3 regions of the Pseudarthrobacter equi genome follow, and region 3 is predicted to be linked to each of the others. Evidence: riboswitches for the same ligand, from Rfam matches in the RefSeq annotation. Region 3 holds a riboswitch; each other region holds the start of a gene.
What was found. A riboswitch is a leader RNA that binds a small molecule or an ion and turns the genes downstream of it on or off. The one in region 3 is predicted to bind thiamine pyrophosphate.
Positions count from the first base shown of each region.

Region 1 (6,858 bases), 1.6 Mb from region 3:
CACCGCTTCCGCCGCCGCAAGTTTGAGTTCCGTGCCACCAAGGGCCGCGGTGAACTCGGCGTCATGGGTCACGAACACTACCGCCGTTCCGGCGTCCAGGAGTTCGGAGAGGAACGATGCCAGCTCGGCCCAGGTATTGGCATCCTGGCCGAATGTGGGCTCATCCAGGACCAGTACCTGAGGGCTGGCCGCCAGGACCGTGGCCACGGAAAGCCGCCGCTTCTCGCCGCCGGACAGGGTATACGGGTTGGCGTCCACCAGGTGGGTAAGCCGCAACCGTTCCAGCAGCTCATCCACCTTGTCTTCACCGTGCCCCAGGTGCCGGGGCCCGAAGACCAGTTCGTCCAGGACCTTGCCGGTGACGAACTGGTGCTCGGGTTCCTGGAAGACCGTGCCGATCCGCTCGATCAGCTGTTCCGCCTTCCACTGATACGGGGTGATTCCGGCGCCGCGGCTGAGGTCCGTCGTGGCGGATACCGTCCCGCTGACCGGGTTGAGGAGTCCGGCAAGGGTCAGCGCGAAGGTTGATTTCCCTGCGCCGTTGGGTCCAGTGACAGCGAGCGCCTGCCCGGCGCGGACCTGGGCAATGATGCCTTCCTGCACCGGCACCGGCGGAACTTTGCGGAAGCCTTTTCGGCGCGGGCGTTGCCGGGAGACGGCCAGGTCTTCGGCGGCCAGCAGGAGGCTTCCGGTTCCGTAGGCCTGTTCCGCGGCCCGCGCGCGGGTGGACGGAACGTATCCGGGCACCCAGACACCGGCGGCCGTCAGCATGGTCCGCGCTTCGGCCAGCACCCGGTCCGGCGGGCCGTCCAGGAGCACCGCGGGGTTGGCGCCGCTGCCGGGCTGCAGCACCACGATCCTGTCCACGAGGTCCTTCCACACGGACACCCGGTGCTCCACCACCACCAGCGTGGCGCCGGTCTTGTCCAGGCAGCGGGCCACGGCGTCCCGGACTTCGAGGACACCGGCCGGGTCCAGGTTGGCGGTGGGTTCATCGAGCAGGATCAGCCCGGGCCGCATCGCGAGGATGCCTGCAAGCGCCAGCCGCTGTTTCTGCCCGCCGGACAGAGCCGACGTCGGGTGGTCCAGCGGCAGGTGGGACAGCCCGACGTCGGCCAGCGCCTCGTGCACGCGCGGCCAGATGGCGTCGCGGGGCACGGCGAGGTTTTCGGCGCCGAAGGCGACGTCGTCGCCTACCCGGGAGAGGACCACCTGGGTCTCGGGATCCTGCTGCATGAGGCCCGCGCGGCCCCGCTGGCCGCGGGGCGAACCGCCGTCAACCAGCAACGAACCGGTCTCGTCCGACTCGCCTGCCTCGCCGTCGTCGTCCGCATCGCCCAGCACCCCGGCGAGCGCATGGAGGAGCGTCGACTTGCCTGCCCCGGACGGGCCAAGCAGGAGTACCCGCTCACCCGGGCTGATGTCGAGGTCGAGGGCATGGACGGCCGGTGTGGTGCGGCCCGCGTGCCGCCAGCCCCAGCCGCGGGCGGTGACCGTGGCCGGCCGCACCGTTTGGGGTGCGGCCGCGTGGGAAGGTGCCGGCATCAGGAGAAGACGGGCTCCGTAGCGGCCTTCCGGGATGCAAAGGAGCTCAGCACGCCGGTCCGGGCAAGGCCACGGGTGGCGATCCAGGCGAGCGCGCCGGCGATGATGGCCCCGGAAACAACGGTGAAGGCGATGTACGCGAGCTTGTCACCGCCAGAGTAGGCGATGTTCCAGCCCCACGGCGCGAAGGAGTCGTTCAGGCCGCAGAAGAGGCCCGCCGCGGCACCGGCCAGCAGGGAGACCGGGAGGTTGAATTTCCGGTAGACGAAGATGGCGAAAATGATCTCGGCACCCAGGCCCTGGACGAACCCGGAGAACAGCACGGAGGCGCCGTACTGGGAGCCCATGAGCAGTTCGCCGGTGGCGGCGACCGTCTCGCAGAACAGGGCGGCGCCGGGCTTGCGGATGATGAGCATGCCCAGGACCGCAGGGATCATCCATCCCCCGGCCAGGAGGCCGGTGAGGGGCGGGTAGGCCGCGTTCATCGGCGCGGAAATTGCGGCGGTTCCCTGGGACCAGGCCCAGAAGATGACGCCGCCGGCGATGGCGATCAGGGCCGCCACCACAATGTCCACGACGCGCCAGGACCTGCTGGCGGGCTTTTTGATTGCTGAAGTAGTCATGTGATCCTCCTGGAAACAGGAGGGGAAAGTGGACGCGGGTGCCGGCTGCTGCCGCCATTTCCCGCGCACTTCGAGAACTCGACTCCCTTGCGCCGGTACTAACCGGATCAGGTTCGAGGGTCTGCGGCTGTCCGCACTCTCAGCGCCCACCTGCGTTTCCCGGCTGGTGCCGGGGCCGACGGCGGCGCTCCCCTGTCGTAAATGTGTTGTTGATGATGCTGTGGATGTCTTGCGTTTGAATGTTTCGCGCCCTTCCGGGCGTGCTCAAGTTTACACCTGGAGGGCGGTAGATTGTGGGCCATGACTGCCAACCCGCCAGATGTGACTGACTACGATCCCGACTCCGCCGACGCCCAGCCGGAAGGTTCCCTCCAGGCCCTCATCGGCCGGATTGAGGCGGAGATCAGGGAACTGCAGTTCCCCGGCTTTTCGCCGGATGACGCGCTTAACCTTGGCCTGCTCCTGGTGGAGCTCGGCAAAGAGCGGAATCTTCCCATCGCCATCGACATCACCAAAGGCGAGCAGGTCCTCTTCCACGCTGCGCTCCCCGGAGCCACCCCGGACAACGAACACTGGGTCCGCGCGAAGCAGCGCACGGCCGCCCGCTACGAGGTGCCGTCATTGCTTGTGGGCCTGCGCGGCCGGGCCGGTGGCGGGCGGATCGAGGACAATGCGTGGTTCGACCAGTCCCGCTACGCTGCGCACGGCGGTGCATTCCCGGTCTACGTCACGCGCGTGGGCGCGGTTGCCACGGTGACCGTGTCCGGGCTTCCTCAGGTAGCGGACCACCACCTGGTGGTGGAAGCGATGCGCGGGGTGCTGGGTACTTCGGGGTCGGCGGCCGAAGGCTAAACAACCCTATTGCAGGGGCAGGGAAGCCGGGGTTCAACCACCGGGCATCCGGGCGACCCGGAGGCAAATATGGAAGCTTGCTTATTTTTTATTAGTAACCATGCTTACTATATTTGTTACCGGCAACCCCAGGAGTACAGGACGTGGCAGCAAGTACCCTAACCCGGGCTGCCCGCTCAGGGCTGCAATGGGCCTCGCTTTCCGCAGGCATCCTGCTCCTGGCTGCGGGTGTGCTCGGGTTCATCCCGGGCGTCACCCACAATCTCCACCACCTCGGTTTTGCCGGGCCTGGCTCGGGCGCCGAACTCTTCGGCAAATTCCAGGTATCCGTGCTCCACAATCTGCTGCACGGGGCATTCGGAGCCTCAGGAATCCTGATGTGCCGGACCCACCGGCACGCCCGCAGCTTCTTCATATACGGCGGCGTGGCCCACCTTGCCCTCTGGGTCTACGGACTGCTGGTGGCCGATGACACCCCGGCCAACTTCCTTCCGGCCAACCACCCGGACAACGTCCTGCACCTCAGCCTCGGACTGGGCATGGTTTTTCTTGCCGTCCTGCTGTCGCCGCGCACCCCGAAAGCCACCGCACCCAATCGAGAGCACCATCAAGGAGCACCATGAAATTCCCCTCCCCGAAAGGCCCCGTCAGCAGTGCCTTGCGCGCCGTCCTGTCCGGACGCCCGGAGGACGCTGCCGAGGACCTGGATCTCCTCCACCGGCTCGCCGCCGCGCAGTTGGCGGAGACCACGGACATCATCAGCGATGACGACCTTCAGCTGACCCTCTTTTGCCTGTACGAATTGCACTACTCCGGCCTGGGTGGCGTGACTGACGAGTGGGAGTGGGAACCGGACCTCCTGCGGGTGCGGAGGCTGCTCGAAAAACCGTTCGAAGCCGCTCTGCGCTCCGCCGCCCACGAAACGGTGGCAGGCCTGGAATTCCAGCCGGCGGACAATCCGACGAGTGACCAGGTAGCCCAGGTGCTGTTCACCCTGGCGTCCTCCGATACCGGACCCAGCGTCTCCCGGTACGTCGCTCGCAAGGCCAGCCTGGACCAGCTCAAGGAATTCCTGATCCACAAGTCGATCTACCAGCTGAAGGAAGCCGACCCGCACACGTGGGCGATCCCGCGGCTGACAGGCCGGCCCAAGGCGGCCCTCGTCGAAATCCAGGCTGACGAGTACGGTGGCGGCCGTCCCGAGCGCATGCACAGCGTACTCTTTGCCCGCAGCATGCGCGGCCTGGGCCTGGACGACCGCTACGGGGCCTACATTGACACCATTCCCGCCATATCCCTGGCTGCGGTGAACCTGATGTCCATGTGCGGACTGAACCGGCGGTTGCGCGGTGCCATCACGGGGCACCTGGCCATTTACGAGATGACCTCGTCGCAGCCCAACCGTTTTGACGCCAACGGCTTCCGCCGGCATGGCTTCGGCACTGACGTCACCCACTATTTCGATGAACACGTCGAAGCCGACGCCGTGCACGAGCAGATTGCCGGGCGGGACCTCGCCGGAGGCCTCGTCGAAGCCGAACCTGCGCTGTTGGACGATGTCCTTTTCGGCGCTGCAGCGGCAATGGCCGTCGATGCCAGGATGTCCGTCCACCTGTTGGCCGCCTGGGACAGCGGCCGGACCTCCCTGCGGGCATCAGAACCGGCCGCCGCATGACCAAGTTCGGTTGCCGGCGGCCCGCCGAGCTGGAAGGGAAACGAATATGAAGCAGGACCAGCCAGAGAGCTCGATCGTGGTTTGCCCGGACGGTCCACTGATCGTCCGCGGTGATTTCGAAATCGTCACGACATCCGGCGACCCCGTCCCCCGGGACCGCAGGACGGTTGCACTGTGCAGGTGCGGCGCATCGGCCATCAAGCCGTACTGCGACGGCACACACAAATTCATCAAGTTCCGCTCCGACCCCTCCCTCCCGGAGCCGCCCCTGCCGCCGAACAGTTGACACCGCCGGGGGTGCGCACAAGGATTGGGCGGGAAAGCGTTTTCTGAGCTGCCTGCTGCCGGACCGGGCCCGGGCATGACCCAAGGAGTGCGGCGTGCACAGCCAGCCCACCGTGATCAACCGCGAAGCGCTGGTACGGCGCCACAACGTGGAACAGGACAGCCTCGACCCGAGGAGTCCCGCCTCGGTGGGCAACGGTGAGTTCTGCTTCACCATGGACCTGACCGGCATGCAGTCCCTTCCCGGTGAGTATCCGGTGGCCGCCAGGGATGACCTGCCGCCCGGCACTTTGCTGGGCACGCAGGCGCAGTGGGGCTGGCACTCCATCCCGCCGGAACAGGAGTACACCCTTGCCGGTTCCACGGTCCTCTACGATTCACCGCGCGGCCCTGTCCCCTATGTGGACATGGTGGGCGCCATCGTGGATGGCCGCGAAACGCAGTCATCGCGGGCGGAAACCTGGCTCCGCGCCAACCCCCACCGGCTGGACCTGGGCCAGATCGGCTTTGCGCTCCCGGGAAGGGATGCCCCCGCACTCACCCGGGACGACATCACCGGCGCGCACCAGGTCCTGGACCTCTGGACCGGCACGGCCACCAGCATCTTCAGCCTGCACGGCAGTCCGGTCAACGTCACCACGGCCTGCCGCCTGGACAGGGACGAGCTGGGCTTCCGCATCCTCTCCCCTGCCCTTACGGACGGCCTGGCCGTGTCCCTGACGTTCCCCTACGGTTCCGAGGGCTGGCACAACGCAGCGGACTGGAACAGGCCCGCCGCACACACCACCACCGTTGAAGAACGTCACGCCGCCGGCCCGCGCCGCCACTGGCTGATTTCGCGCTGCCTGGACGGTTCCGGGTACCAGGTGGCCGTCAGCGGTGCAGGGCTGGAGCTCGAGCAGGCCGGCCCGCACGAAGTGCTCATCCGGGCCGCCAAAGGACAGGACAGCCTCGACTTCAGCGTGCACTTCATCAGCACGGGGCAGGGTGACTGCCTTCCGCGTGGCAACGGCGGCATCGGCGGGCGTTCAGTGCCGGGATCGGAACCGGCCCCCGAGTTGGCAGCCGCACCGGATGTGGCAGCGGCACCGGGCAGCGCCGCCATTGCCGCGTCCCGCACGGCGTGGCCGGAATTCTGGAAGTCGGGCGGCGCCGTCGACCTCTCCGGAACAGCCGATCCCCGCGCCGGTGAGATCGAACGCCGGACTGTACTCTCCCAGTACCTCACCGCCATCAACTGCTCCGGATCGCTGCCGCCGCAGGAGACGGGGCTGGTCTGCAACTCGTGGCGCGGCCGCTTCCACCTCGAGATGCACTGGTGGCATGCCGCCCATTTCGCCACGTGGAACCGGACGGAGCTCCTGCTGCCCGCCCTCCGCTGGTACGCCTCCGTCCTGGAACCCGCGCGGCAGACGGCCAAGGCCCAGGGGTTCGACGGCGTCCGCTGGCCCAAGCAGGTGGGTCCGGACGGGCGGGAAAGCCCCAGCCCCATCGGCACCTTCCTGATCTGGCAGCAGCCGCACCCCATCCATCTGGCGGAACTGGCCTACCGGGCCGAACCATCACAGGAACTCCTGGAGGAATTCGCCGCGGTGGTTTTCGAAACCGCGGAGTTCATGGCCGCCTTCGCGCACCCCACGGACCGGGGCTTCGAACTGGGCCCGCCCCTGGTGCCGGCGCAGGAGAGCTACGAGTCGGTGCGCGGGACGGTCACCAACCCCACGTTCGAGCTTGCCTACTGGCAGTGGGCCCTCCGGGTGGCCAACACGTGGCGGGAACGGCTGGGCTTGCCTGCTGAGGGCACCTGGGCGGCGGTAGCGGACGGCATGGTCCCGCCCAGGGTGGTGGACGGCGTGTACGCGGCGATCGACGTCGAGC
Region 1 covers NZ_LT629779.1:4,431,869-4,438,726, forward strand. The annotation lists gene BLT71_RS20120 (ABC transporter ATP-binding protein) at 1-1,545, opposite strand, end outside; gene BLT71_RS20125 (ECF transporter S component) at 1,545-2,168, opposite strand; TPP riboswitch at 2,235-2,372, opposite strand; gene BLT71_RS20130 (heme-degrading domain-containing protein) at 2,469-3,020, shown strand; gene BLT71_RS20135 (DUF4383 domain-containing protein) at 3,164-3,643, shown strand; gene BLT71_RS20140 (iron-containing redox enzyme family protein) at 3,640-4,695, shown strand; gene BLT71_RS20145 (CDGSH iron-sulfur domain-containing protein) at 4,742-4,981, shown strand; gene BLT71_RS20150 (hypothetical protein) at 5,076-6,858, shown strand, end outside.
Region 1: another riboswitch for thiamine pyrophosphate. It lies ahead of BLT71_RS20125 (ECF transporter S component); the one in region 3 lies ahead of thiC (phosphomethylpyrimidine synthase ThiC).

Region 2 (6,858 bases), 360 kb from region 3:
ACGGGCAGCGTCATTGCCTGGATGGGGAAGGGGTGGGTGATCCCGGCGTCGGCCAGGGACTCCACAATGTCAGCACGGACGTTGTAGTCCGCAAAGGACTTCTCCGCAATTTCATGCGGCTTTTCGTCCGAAATGATGGTTTCTTCCGGCTCGATGGTCTCGGTGCCGGACTCATCGGACAGAAGCTGGTGGGTATGCAATTCACTCACGGGGAGTTTCCTTATTCATTTGGGCAATCGCGCAGCGTGCTCAACAGGCAGGCCGATGGGGCCGATCCGGAGCACGAACGAAGCGCGCAAGCAATTCCAGTGGAAGCCGATCGCGGGCTATCTAACGCTGGCACTGGCGACCAGCGGGCAAATCTCAAGATCGCGTAGGGGCGGGCTTGTTGGTTTCAGTTCAAGGAAATCAACGACCGGGCATCCATTTCTACCTCTTCAGTCTAGCCGCATCAGCCCGGAATCCCTGATTCCGCGCCGTGTGGAAGCCGGGACCGGATGGCATCAGGCTCACTGGACCAGTTCGAAGTGCACTTCCCTGGCAGCGATATCCGACGACACCAGGCGAACCCGGACCTTGGTGCCGGACTCCAGCTCACCGGCGCAGCGGGCCGTCACGGCAGGGTCGGCAATCTGGATGATCCCGGAGGAACCGTTCCCGTTCCCGTTCCCGTTCTTGCCGTTGCCGGTGCCGGTGTTGCCGTTCCCGTTGCCGTTCTTTCCGTTGCCGTTGTTACCGTTGCCGTTCTCTTTCTGCGGCTTCGACCCCGAAATCACGATCGCGTCGAACTCCTGGCCGATGTGGTTGACCAGTAGGGCGGCCTCCACCGTGTCGAGGGCCATGCGCTCCATCCGGGATGCCAACTGGTCCGAGCCTGCCATGATCTCAGGGAGGGTCGGCAGCGCATCCCGCACCCAGCCGGGGACAGTACCTCCGTTGCTCAACGCCTCGCAGGTCACCAGCACAAAGCGGTCCACCAGGCGGCGCAGCGGCGCTGTGGTGTGGGCATACGCATCGCCGATGGCTGCCTGGACCGCGGCCTCCGGAACGTTGCCATCAAAGGCGGTGTAACCGGCGCCGCGGAAGAGCATGCCGGCCGAGTGCATGATGGCCAGCTGCCGGGGGTCCGTTGGGTCAAGGGTCCGCAGGTATTCCCCGTATCCCACCTCGCCGTCCCAGGGCTTGCCCAGCACTTCCGTCTGCAGCCGGAAATGGTGCAGGGAACGCTCATCCGGTGGCGGCATGGTGCGCAGGATCCCCACCTTGGCATCGAGCATGATCTTGGCGGCGGCCATCCCCGTCATCAGGGAAATCTGGGCGTTCCAGTCCTCCACCGGCAGCTGGGGAGCAGCAGCAATGCGGTAGCCGCCATCGGGCAGCTGGACGATCTCCTGGTCCGGCATGTTCAGGCTTGCGCCGTTGCGGGCGCGTTCAAGGCGGACACGCTTGAGCCCAACTTCCTTCAGCAGGCCCAGCAGGGGAGAGGCAGTACCGGCGTCCAGGTCAGCCTGGGCACCCTTGTAGCTGAGTTTCGCGCGGCTTCGAACGCGTGCCCGGCGGACACCGACGGTCGTGACCTCGGCGTTGCCGTCGAGCCGGAAATCCCAGACGAAGGCCGAGCAGTCCTGGTCCGGCAGGAGGCTCCCGGCGCCCTCGCTGATGACTTCAGGGTGCAGGGGAATACGCCCGTCCGGGGCGTAGAACGTCTGGCCCCGGCGCCGGGTTTCGGCATCCAGGGGTCCGCCGGGCGCAACGAACGCGGGGACATCGGCGATGGCGTACAGGACGTGGTACCCGCCGTCGTCGTCCGTTTCGATGAAGAGGGCCTGGTCCAGGTCCGTGGACGACGCCGGATCGATGGTGACGAACTCCACCGCGGTCAGGTCGTAGTCCGGCAGGCGCAGCGCGGCCACCGCGGCCTCGGCGTCCTTGACCGCGTCACCGGGGTAGGGGCCCGGAAGTTCCAGCTCCGTCCGCAGCGCGGCCAGGGCCTCTTCCAGGGCATTGGTGCGCTCATGGACGTTGGGAGCCAGCCGATGATGTGACACGAAAATCAGCCTAACCCCAAGTCATGCGATTTCGCAGGGAATCGATGCGGGCGCGGTCGTGACGGGTTGCCGCGGACCGCGGTGCGTTCGGGAAACCGGGTTGTGGGACGTCCGCGGCTTCAGGAAGCCGCGGAGTCCAGTGCAGAACGAAGCGAGGCAGCGGCAGCAGCGGGATCGGCAGCGTCGGTGATGGCGCGGACCACCACGATCCTTGACGCTCCGGCCGCGACCACCTGGTCCACGTTGGAGTGGTCGATCCCGCCGATCGCGAACCACGGCACGTCACTGGGCGCCTTCGCGGCCGCATACTTCACCAGTTCCAGGCCGACGGCGGCCCGGCCGGGTTTGGTGGGGGTGGCCCAGAGCGGGCCCACGCAGAAGTAGTCGAGGCCGGCAGGTCCTGCGGCGTCGGCCAGCGCGGCGTCCACCTGCTCCGGCGTGTGGCTTGACAGGCCGATGGCCGCGTTGCCGTTGAGCAGCGTCCTTGCGGCCGGTACCGGCAGGTCCTTCTGGCCCACGTGGAAAACGGGGGCACCGGACAGGACCGCAATGTCCGCGCGGTCGTTGACGGCCCACAGCCGCCCGTGCCGCTGGGCTGATTCCTTGAGGACCGCCAGCAGGTCCAGCTCCTCGGCCGCCTCGATGGACTTGTCCCGCAGCTGGATGATGTCCACGCCGCCTTCGAACGCGGCGTCCACGAACCCGGCGAAGTCGCCCCGTCCGCGGCGCGCATCCGTGCAGAGGTAGAGGCGTGCGGATTTCAGTGCGCCGTTACCCGCCGCGGTGGTGAAGGCATCGGTGCCGGGTGCTGCGGCAGGGGCAGGGGAGTGGGACACATTCATGGCTGCAAGCCTAGTTCCTCTACACTTGCCTCGTACTGCGGGAGCCCGCGGCAGCTGTCACAAAGCGCCGGGCTGAGAGGGCGTCAGAGCCGACCGCTTGACCTGATCCGGTTAATGCCGGCGTAGGGAAGGAGACACCATGGGCATCCCCGAAAGCCCTCCGGACAGCATCGCAGAGCCAGCCGCTGTCCCGGCAATAGCCGCCGACGTAGCAGTGATCGGCGGGGGCGTCATAGGCCATGGCATCGCCTGGGAAGCCAGGCGCTCTGGCCGGTCCGTGGTGCTGATCGACGATGCACCGGGATCCGGAGCCAGTTGGGCGGCGGCAGGCATGCTGGCCCCCGTCAGCGAGCTGCATTACCAAGAGGAAGAGCTCCTGGGCCTCATGCTGGATGCATCGGAGCGCTGGCCGCAGTTCGCGGCGGACCTTAGCCGCGTGTCAGGCCGCGGTTCCGGATTCCTGGCGACGCCCACGCTCACCATTGGCGCCGACGCCGCCGACCGGCAGGCACTGATGGACCTGCGCGGCGTGCAGCAGGCCAATGGACTCGCCGTGGAACCACTGACGGTCCGTGAGGCCCGGCGCCGGGAACCGCTGCTCAGCCCCGCCATTGCGTGCGCACTCGATACCCCGGCAGACCACCAGGTGGATCCCCGGCGACTCGTGGAGTGCTTCCGGGCAGCCCTGGCCAACCACCTGCCGGCCGGCAGCGGCGTTGCCGGCACTGCGGTTGCAGACACTGCGGTTGCCGGCGCTCTGGACGGATTTGCCGTGGCGGACAGGGCAGTGGGACTGGAGTGGGCGGACGGCGCGGTGGCTGGTGTCCGGCTGGCCGGAGGCGGACTGGTGCTCGCCGGCGAAACGGTGGTGGCCAACGGCATGGCGGCGGGCTCCCTGGAGAACCTGCCGAGGGGACTCCGGTTACCTTTGCGCCCTGTGCACGGCGACATCCTGCGGCTGTCCGTCCCCCCGCACCTGCAGCCCTTGCTGACGTCCACCGTCCGCGGGCTGGTGCGCGGTGTGCCCGTCTACTTGGTTCCACGCGAGGACGGAACCGTGGTCATCGGCGCCACCCAGCGGGAGGACGGCCTGGTTGGGGCGGGCACTGCGTTCGGAGCCATGCCGGCGAGTGCCGGATCCAGTGCAGTGCCCGCCGGTGCAGGACCGGCCAGCGCAGTGTCCGCTGGCGGCGTGTACCAGCTGCTTCGCGACGCCCAGGTGCTGGTGCCTGCGGTCGCAGAGCTGGAACTGCTCGAATGCACGGCCCGGGCCCGCCCGGCTACCCCGGACAATGCCCCGCTGCTGGGCAGGGTGCCCGTGGACGGGGGAGACGGCAGTGCAGCGCATGTCCCCGGACTCATCGTTGCCACAGGATTCTTCCGCCACGGCGTCCTCCTCACCCCGGCCGCGGCAGCCATCTGCCGCGACCTGATGGATGGGAAGGCCGACCCCCGGTGGCAGCCGATCAGTCCTGACCGCTTTTCCGGCCGGATCCCGGCCCCCAGATTCAACATCAAGGAGACAGCATGAACATCACCCTGAACGGGGCATCCCGCACCGTGGCGGACGGTGCGTCCATCACGGCATTGGTCAGCGAGGTGACCGGACGCGCGCTTGCGGCCGACGGCCAGGCAACCGACGGACAAAGGCTGGGGGTGGCCGTAGCTCACAATTCCGAAGTGGTGCCCCGCAGCCAATGGCACGGCACCGCGCTCGCGGACGGAGACGACGTCGAACTCGTCACCGCAGTACAGGGAGGCTGACACCATGATTGAAGCGAACACCGTTTCCGAACCGGCCACCCATACCTCCGCGGCACCCGCCAGGCCTGACGCCCTCGTCATCGACGGCGTTGCCCTGGAGTCGAGGCTCATCATGGGAACGGGTGGCGCGCCCAGCCTGGACGGCCTGGGCGCCGCGCTTGTTGCCTCCGGAACCTCCCTCACCACCGTGGCCATGCGCCGCTACTCACCCGCAGAATCGGGCTCCCTGTTCCAACTGCTGGTGGACCACGGAATCCGGGTCCTGCCCAACACCGCAGGCTGCTTTACTGCGCGGGACGCCGTCCTGACTGCCGAACTGGCCCGGGAAGCGCTGGAAACCGACTGGGTGAAGCTGGAGGTCATCGCAGACGAGCACACGCTCCTGCCGGACGCCGTTGAGCTGGTGGATGCAACCGAACAGCTGGTCAACCGCGGCTTCAAAGTCTTTGCCTACACCAACGACGACCCCGTCCTGGCCCTCCGGCTGGAAAACCTGGGTGCTACCGCAGTGATGCCCCTGGGATCTCCTATCGGTACCGGGCTGGGAATCCTCAACCCGCACAACATCGAACTCATCGTTTCCCGGGCAAGCGTGCCCGTGGTCCTGGACGCAGGGATCGGCACGGCATCTGACGCGGCGCTGGCCATGGAACTTGGGTGCGACGCTGTCCTGCTGGCCACGGCGGTGACCCGTGCCCAGAACCCGGCCCTGATGGGTGAGGCGTTCAAGCACGCCGTCATCGCCGGGCGGCTGGCGAAGGAAGCCGGGCGCATTCCGCGCCGCGAGCACGCGCTGGCGTCGTCCGCCATGGAGGGCCGGGCCGAGTTCCTTTAGCCAGTGATGCTTCAGGGGATGTACCGCCTAGGGGATTGCACCGCTTAAACGACTGTGGCCGCCACCGTTGAAGGTGGTGGCCACAGCCGTTTAACGGTGACTAGCGCCTCAGGATGGCGGTCAGCCGATGGGTATCGTTCCTTGCCCGGGTGCGGCTCAGGACAAGCACTGCCCCGACGGATGCCGCCGCGCCCAGCACTATGGGCAACACCCAGGGAAGCCACGTCAATCCGGGAAGGTAACCGAATCCCGCCGCCATCAGGATGATCCAGCTCAGTGCAGCCACCCCGACGGCCACGCCGGCCGGAAGGCCTGCGCCATACTTGGCATGACGCTTGTCATTGGCCCAGACAATGAAGCCGGCCGCAACGGTGGCCAGCACAACAATGATCAGGGAAAGCATGGGTCTCCTCCGGGAAGCAGGGCAGTTCCGGCCGGTGCTAGAACTGGCCGAATCCTACGCGCCGGACTTCTTCCGCGCCGATTTCCACGTAGCCCAGCGCGTTGCCGGGAACAATGATCAGGCGCCCCTTGTCATCGGTGAGGCGCAGTTCGCTGCCGCCCTTGATGGCTTCTCCCACAACATTGGCCACGGTCTCCGCATCCTGGTTTGATTCCAGGACGATCTCGCGGCCAACGTTCTGCACGCCGATCTTAATTTCCACAGGGGCCTCCCAGCCGGTCAGGTTCTTTGATGATGGTCTATTTGTAGTCTAGGACTCTTTGGGGAAGCGAGAGATTCCGCGCCAAGCTAAACGGTAGATGAGGTCGCTGGCCACATCGAGGTCCAGGTTGCCGTCCGTTTCCAGCCAGTACCGGGCGCTGACCTGCGCCATCCCCGCCAGGCCGCGGCCCAGCAGTTCCGCTTCGAGGTGGGGCAGCTTGGTGTCCCCGGCGATCACCCGCGCAATGGCATCGGCAAAGGTCCGGTTGAAAGTTTCGAGGCGCGAACTGACGTCGGGATCGTTGACGAGGTCGGACTCGAAGACCAGGCGGTGGGCCTGGTCGTCGCTGGCGATGAACCGGAAGTACGCCCGCATGACAGCCTGGACGCGTTCCTTATTGTCTGTGGTGGAGTTCAGCGCCCCCAGCATCAGGTCGGTCAGGGACGCAAGGTGGCTGTCCAGGAGGGCAAAGTACAGCTCGCGTTTGGACGGGAAGTGCTGGTACAGGACCGGCTTGCTCACATGCGCCGTCTCGGCGATCTCATCCATGGCGGCCCCGTGGTAACCGTTCGCCACAAAGACTTCCTGCGCTGCGGAAAGAAGCTGTGCCCGCCGTTCATCACGGGGGAGCCGGGCCGACCGTTGGCCCGCGGGTCGCGGTGAACTTTGCGGTTCGGCCGCCGGCGGGCGGTCAGCCCGTGCTT
Region 2 covers NZ_LT629779.1:3,219,231-3,226,088, reverse strand. The annotation lists gene BLT71_RS14565 (DEAD/DEAH box helicase) at 1-209, opposite strand, end outside; gene BLT71_RS14560 (RNB domain-containing ribonuclease) at 510-2,048, opposite strand; gene thiE (thiamine phosphate synthase) at 2,168-2,890, opposite strand; TPP riboswitch at 2,918-3,036, shown strand; gene BLT71_RS14550 (FAD-dependent oxidoreductase) at 3,030-4,421, shown strand; gene thiS (sulfur carrier protein ThiS) at 4,418-4,654, shown strand; gene BLT71_RS14540 (thiazole synthase) at 4,659-5,489, shown strand; gene BLT71_RS14535 (hypothetical protein) at 5,590-5,892, opposite strand; gene BLT71_RS14530 (DUF3107 domain-containing protein) at 5,930-6,154, opposite strand; gene BLT71_RS14525 (TetR/AcrR family transcriptional regulator) at 6,203-6,858, opposite strand, start outside.
Region 2: another riboswitch for thiamine pyrophosphate. It lies ahead of BLT71_RS14550 (FAD-dependent oxidoreductase); the one in region 3 lies ahead of thiC (phosphomethylpyrimidine synthase ThiC).

Region 3 (6,858 bases):
GGGCTCCATGAAGAAAATGCTCATGATGATGCCCGGCGCCCAGAACATCCGCCAGCAGCTGGAGCAGTTCGACGAACGCGAGATCGACCGCGTTGAAGCAATCGTCCGGTCCATGACCCCGCACGAACGCGTGGCCCCCAAGATCATCAACGGTTCGCGCCGCGCCCGCATCGCCCGTGGTTCGGGTGTGCACGTCTCCGAGGTCAACGGCCTGCTGGAACGCTTCGCGCAGGCCCAGAAGATGATGAAGAAGATGGCCCAGGGCGGCATGCCCGGGATGCCGGGGATGCCAGGCCTCCCCGGTGCCGGCGGCGGGGCCCGGAAGAACGCGAAGAACGCGCCGAAGAAGAAGGCCCGGTCCGGAAACCCGGCCAAGGCCGCGCAGGAACGCAAGGACGCCGAAGCCCGGCGCGCCAACGCATCCAAGGCGCTGCCCACCGGAGCTTCCTTTGGCCAGCAGTCCGGTGACTTTGACCCGTCCCAGCTGAACCTGCCCAAGGGCTTCGACAAGTTCCTGGGCAACTAGGAACACTGCCGCCTAGTAGCGCCAAGTGTCGTTGGAAACGTCCCAACGACACTTGGCGCTATTTCGTTAAGATGCCGGCGCCGTGGAATAGGGTTGGGGGATGTTCAAGCAGAGGGTAGTGTTCGTGCACGGCTCGGGGAGCTTCGGCGCCGCCGCCTGGCCCCGGCAGCACGGCATGGCGTTGATGTACGACGCCCTGTTCCTCCGCCGGCACGGATACCACAGCACCGCCGAACCCCTGGAGTCCTCCTTTGCGGAGGACACGGCCATCGTGCTGCGTTCCCTGGGCGATGACGGGCGGGGTGCTGCCGGCGGACACGTTGTGGCCCATGCGCAGGGAGCCATTCCGGCCATGATGGCGGCCGTGGAGCGCCCGGACCTCGTGCATTCGCTGACCCTGGTGGAGCCGGCCTGCCTGTCCCTCACCGCGGAGCTGCCCGCAACAGCCGCCCACATCCGGATGATGAAACCGCTGTTCGACGTCCGCCACCAACTCAGCGACGAGGACTTCCAGCGGGAGTTCGTCCGCCGCGTCTACGCCGCAGACCTGCACCAGCCAGCCACCCTGGAGGAGAAGCGCTCTGCCCGCCGGCTGCGGCTGCAGTCACCCTCATGGGAGGCGCCACTTCACATCGTCCCAGGAGTCCCCACCCTTGTCCTCACCGGGGGTTGGGAACCGCTGTACGAAGAAATCGCCGGGTACCTGAGGGAGACCGGTGCCCTGCACCGTGTCGCCGCCGGCGGGCACCGGCCCCACGACTCAGCGGACGGCAACCGGGCAATCCGGCAGTTCCTCGCCGAGGTCAGCCGGAGTGAACCGGCCCGGGCGTCCTAGCCGCCCGGGGCCGGCCACAGCAACCGCCGGTCACCGCCGGCGGCAGGCTCAGCTTCCGGCCGGGACTTTCAGCTCGGGAAGGTACACCTTGCCGCCGGATTCCAGGAACTCCTGGCTCTTCGCCCGCATCCCGGACGCCGCCTCTGCTATCGCGGCCTGGGCCTCCGCCGACCCGTACTCGTTGCGGATGTCCTGGCTGATCCGCATCGAGCAGAACTTCGGCCCGCACATGGAGCAGAAGTGTGCCGTCTTGGCGGGCTCGGCCGGCAGCGTTTCATCATGGAACGCTTCGGCCGTCTCGGGGTCGAGCGAGAGCGCGAACTGATCCCGCCAGCGGAACTCGAACCTGGCCTTGGACAACGCGTCGTCCCGTTCGTGCGCTCCGGGGTGGCCCTTGGCCAGGTCAGCGGCGTGCGCGGCGATCTTGTAGGTGATGACCCCGGTCTTCACGTCGTCCCTGTCGGGCAGTCCCAGATGCTCCTTGGGCGTGACATAGCAGAGCATGGCGGTGCCGTAGCGGGCGATCTCGGTGGCGCCGATGGCTGATGTGATGTGGTCGTAGCCGGGAGCTACATCGGTGACCAGCGGCCCCAGGGTATAGAACGGCGCACCCTTGCACAGTTCCTGCTGGCGCTCTACGTTCTCCCGGACCAGGTGGAACGGGACATGGCCCGGCCCCTCCACCATCACCTGCACGTCATGCTTCCAGGCGCGCTCCGTCAGCTCGGCCAGCGTGTCCAGTTCCGCGAACTGCGCAGCGTCGTTGGCATCCGCGGTGGCACCGGGGCGCAGGCCGTCACCCAGCGAGAACGCGACGTCGTACCGGGCAAAGATTTCACACAGCTCATCGAAGTGCGTGTAGAGAAAATTCTCCTGGTGGTGCGCCAGGCACCAGCCCGCCATGATCGACCCGCCCCGGGACACGATGCCGGTAACCCTGTTGGCGGTCAGCGGCACGTAGCGGAGCAGGACGCCGGCGTGGACAGTCATATAGTCCACGCCCTGTTCACACTGTTCTATGACGGTGTCGCGGAAGATTTCCCACGTGACGGCGTTCGCCTCGCCGTTGACCTTTTCCAGGGCCTGGTAGATGGGCACGGTGCCGATCGGCACGGGGGAGTTGCGGATGAGCCACTCCCTGGTGGTGTGGATGTCGTCGCCCGTGGACAGGTCCATCACCGTATCGGCACCCCACCGCGTGGCCCACTGCAGCTTGTCCACCTCCTCGGCGATGGAACTGGTCACGGCGGAGTTGCCGATGTTGGCGTTGATCTTCACCAGGAAAGCCTTGCCGATGATCATCGGTTCGGACTCCGGATGGTTGATGTTGTTGGGGATGATGGCCCGTCCGGCCGCCACCTCACTCCGGACCAGTTCCGGATCACACTTTTCCCGCAGCGCCACGAACCGCATCTCCGGCGTCACCACGCCCTTCCGGGCATAGTGCATCTGGGTGACAGTCCGGCCGTCGACGGCGCGGCGGGGCACCGGGCGCCCGCCTTTCCATTCCGCGGAGGCGGCGCCGCGGCTTACGGCCGAGCGGCCGTCGTCGAGCAGGTTCCGTTCCCTTCCGCTGTACTCTTCCGTGTCAGCGCGCGCCTCAATCCATTCCGACCGGAAGGGGCTGAGGCCGCGCACGGGATCGCTTCCCGGCCCCGCTGTCCGGTAGGTGCGGAAAGGGGCGTTTGGCTGCCCGTTGGGCGAGGGCTCCAGCGCGATCTCCGTGACCGGGACACGGATCCCGTGCTCCGGATCATCGATGTAGGCCAGCGAGTGCGACTTCAGGGACTGGGTGACAGGCGCTTCAGGCGTGGCTCCGGCGGGGTGGTTTTGGGCAGGGGGCAGCACTGTTTTGGGTGTATTCAAGGAATACTCACTTCCTTCGCCGGCATTACCCGGACAGGTTCGACGGTCGCAGGCCGCGTCAGCCCGATCTCAGCCCCTGCAGGGGCACCCGTGTGGTCAGGAACGAAGCTACCACACGCCCTGCAGGGACAAGCGCTAACGGCCCTGTCACATTTGCCGGTGCTAGCCTGACCGGGCAGGAAGAGGAGGCATCCATGCCCTACATCATTGGTTTCAGCGGCACCGCCCTCACGGGACCGGACAGCGAAAGGCACGGCCTCTGGTCCGTGGACGGACGCCTGACGTTTACCCGCCCGGAGGCCGGTCCGGACGTTGTACTCGACGGCTGGGTGCTGCCCGGCTTCGTCGACGCCCACTGCCACATCGGCCTGGGCCCTGCCGGGCCGGTGGACGCCGGGGAGGCCGAAGCCCAGGCCCGTGCCGACCTGGACTCAGGCACCCTGCTGATCCGGGACGCGGGATCGCCCGCCGACACCCGGTGGATGCAGGGTGGCCGCGACTTTCCGCTGCTGATTCGGGCCGGCAGGCACGTCGCCCGGACCCGCCGCTACCTCCGGGGCTTCGCCCAGGAGGTCGAGCCTGAAGGCCTTGTGGAGGCCGTGCGCAAGCAAGCCCGCGACGGCGACGGCTGGGTCAAGCTCGTCGGGGACTGGATCGAGCGGAGCGCCGGCGACCTCGCACCCTCCTTTCCCGCCGGCGTCGTCCGTGATGCGATCAGTGCCGCACACGACGAAGGTGCCCGCGTCACCGCCCACTGCTTCGCCGAAGACACCCTGGACCAGATGCTCGACGCCGGGATCGACTGCGTCGAACACGCCACCGGCCTGCTGCCCCGGCACCTGCCGCGGTTTGTGGAGCAGGGCGTCCCCATCGTTCCGACGCTGGTCAACATCGCCACGTTCCCTGATATTGCCGCCCAAGCCAGGCCCAAGTTTCCGGTGTACGCCGACCACATGCTGGCGCTCTGGGAACGACGGCTGGAACGCATAGGGGAGGCCTGGGAAGCCGGAGTGCAGATCTTCGCCGGAACGGACGCCGGCAGCGTGATCCGTCACGGAAGGATTGCGGACGAAATCCTTGCCCTGCACGCGGCTGGGTTGCCCGCAGCCGAGGCGCTCAACGCGGCCAGCTGGGCCGCCCGGGCCTGGCTGGGTGCTGACGGGCTGACGGAAGGGGCGCGGGCCGACGTCGTGCTGTTCCGGAACGATCCCCGGAGGACCCTGGACACCGTGGCGCACCCATCCCACGTGGTTTTGGGTGGCCGCGTGGTCCGCTAAGCACAACATCCACCCCGCACTTGGAATAAATTGAAGCTTCAAGTAATTTTAACTCATGACAGGCCGCCTCATCCGGACGGCCTCCAGTAGAGGGAGCGTTCAATGAGTGCAGAAGCCACCAGCCAGGATCTTCTTCCTGCCGACCTCGCCATGGGCACCGTGATGCTCAAGGTCGGCAACATGAAGGTCATGACCGACTACTACCAGCGCGCACTGGGGCTCGAGGTGGTCGCTGAGCAGGACGGCGGCCTCTACCTCGGCCGCCTCGGCAAGCCCCTGGTCCATCTCGCCCCGGCCCCCGGCCTCACCATCCCCGGCAGGGGAGAAGCCGGCCTGTTCCACACGGCCCTCCTGTTCGAAGACCAGGCGGCGCTCGCCGCCACGGTGGCCACCGCAGCCCAGTTCGAGCCCCGCTCGTTCACGGGCAGCGCCGACCACCTGGTCAGCGAGGCCTTCTACTTCAGTGATCCCGAAGGCAACGGCATCGAGCTCTACTGGGACCGCCCGCGAAGCAACTGGTCCTGGAACGGCACCGACGTGGTCATGGACAGCCTGGCGCTGCCGCCCCAGCGCTACCTGGAACAGCACCTCTCCGAAGAATCCCTCCAGGGGCAGCGGCAGACCACCGCCGGAGTGGGCCACGTCCACCTCCAGGTAGGCGACGTCCAGTCCGCCCGCGACTTCTACGTGGGAACGCTCGGGTTCGAAAAGACCGCCGGCTGGCACGGGCAGGCCCTCTTCGTCTCCGCGGGCCGCTACCACCACCACATGGCCATGAACGTCTGGAACAGCCGCGGCGCCGGTCCGCGGAAAGACACCCTTGGCCTCGGCGAGGTCCTCATCGAGGTGCCGTCCGGTGACGACGTCGGCGCGCTCGCTGACCGCCTGAAGGTCGCCGGGGTCTCCTCGCACCACACCGGGGCTGAGTTGCGCTTCGAGGATCCGTGGCGCAACAGCATCCGGGTTGCGGTGCGCTGAGCACCCCTTACGCGTACTAGGCTGAAGCCGATAGACCGGGGACGCCAGGCGGGTGTCCCCGGCGCGCCGGACAGTACACGGAAGAGGTCACTTCCCATGGGTTTTACCGAAATCTTCGTAGCCACACACGATGCCGCGTTGAAGCGCGCTGGAACCCTTGACAGTGGGGGCACCCCGCCGGCCGCCGACGCGGTCCGGATCCCCGGTATCAGCGACTTCGAAGTGGAGCAGCTCGGAGACCTGGCCGGTACCGCGGTCCACGCGGGCGGCGCCGACTACGAGCTGACGATGGTGGACGTAGCCAGTGATTCCCTGCTGGCCGTCCCCCCGGCCATGGTCCGGGCCCTGGCTGACCTGCTTACCTACGAAACTGAGGGCGAGGGCGACGTCCTCGAGGACGTCGCTGCGCAGTGGGCGGCGCAGGATGACATGCCGTTCGACGCCGGGCAGGCGCAGGCCTACATCCGGCAGGTTGCTGAACTGGCCGGCGGAATCGGCGATTCGGAGCGGTCGGGACTGTACGTCTGGTCAGCCTGACCTTCCCCTTGCAGGACAATCCGGGGAAGCGACGGCGCCGTCCCCGCGGGCCCTGGGTGTCAAGTCGAAATCCTCCCGCTGATCTGGCACAATAGACAGGTACTCGATCTGCGTGGCCCCTCTCTCCGCGTCTGGATCCTGTCCTTAGAACCCGCAAGTACGGCCCGCCCCACGGGTGCAGAACGCCGGGTTCACCCCTTTTCTGAAACAGGAGTGACCACAAAAGTGGCCGTAAAGATTCGCCTTAAGCGCTTCGGCAAGATGCGCGCCCCGTACTACCGCATCGTCGTCATGGACTCACGCGCCAAGCGTGACGGCCGTGCCATCGAAGAGATCGGCAAGTACCACCCCACCGAAGAGCCCTCGTACATCGAGGTCGCTTCCGAGCGTGCACAGTACTGGCTCTCCGTCGGCGCCCAGCCGTCCGAGCAGGTTGCCGCCATCCTCAAGATCACTGGTGACTGGCAGAAGTTCAAGGGCCTCCCGGGCCAGGAAGGCACCCTGAAGACCAAGGGCGAGAAGGAAGCCTTCGTCGCACCGGAGAAGGGTTCCGTCATCATCCCGGAAGCCATTACCAAGAAGGCCTCCAAGACTGAGGCAGCCGAAGCCGAAGCAGAGACCACCGAGGCTGAGTAAGTTGCTGGCAGACGCGCTGGAGCACCTGGTCCGCGGAATCGTTGATTCCCCGGACGACGTCACGGTCAATTCGAAGAACAACCGCCGCGGGGATACCCTCGAGGTTCGTGTTCACCAGGATGACCTGGGACGGGTGATCGGCCGCCAGGGCCGCACGGCGCGTGCACTGCGCACCGTCGTGGCAGCGCTGGCCGGCGGCGAGC
Region 3 covers NZ_LT629779.1:2,856,036-2,862,893, reverse strand. The annotation lists gene ffh (signal recognition particle protein) at 1-526, shown strand, start outside; gene BLT71_RS12920 (alpha/beta fold hydrolase) at 627-1,361, shown strand; gene thiC (phosphomethylpyrimidine synthase ThiC) at 1,410-3,227, opposite strand; TPP riboswitch at 3,222-3,329, opposite strand; gene BLT71_RS12910 (amidohydrolase family protein) at 3,422-4,504, shown strand; gene BLT71_RS12905 (VOC family protein) at 4,607-5,482, shown strand; gene BLT71_RS12900 (hypothetical protein) at 5,579-6,019, shown strand; gene rpsP (30S ribosomal protein S16) at 6,245-6,655, shown strand; gene BLT71_RS12890 (RNA-binding protein) at 6,657-6,858, shown strand, end outside.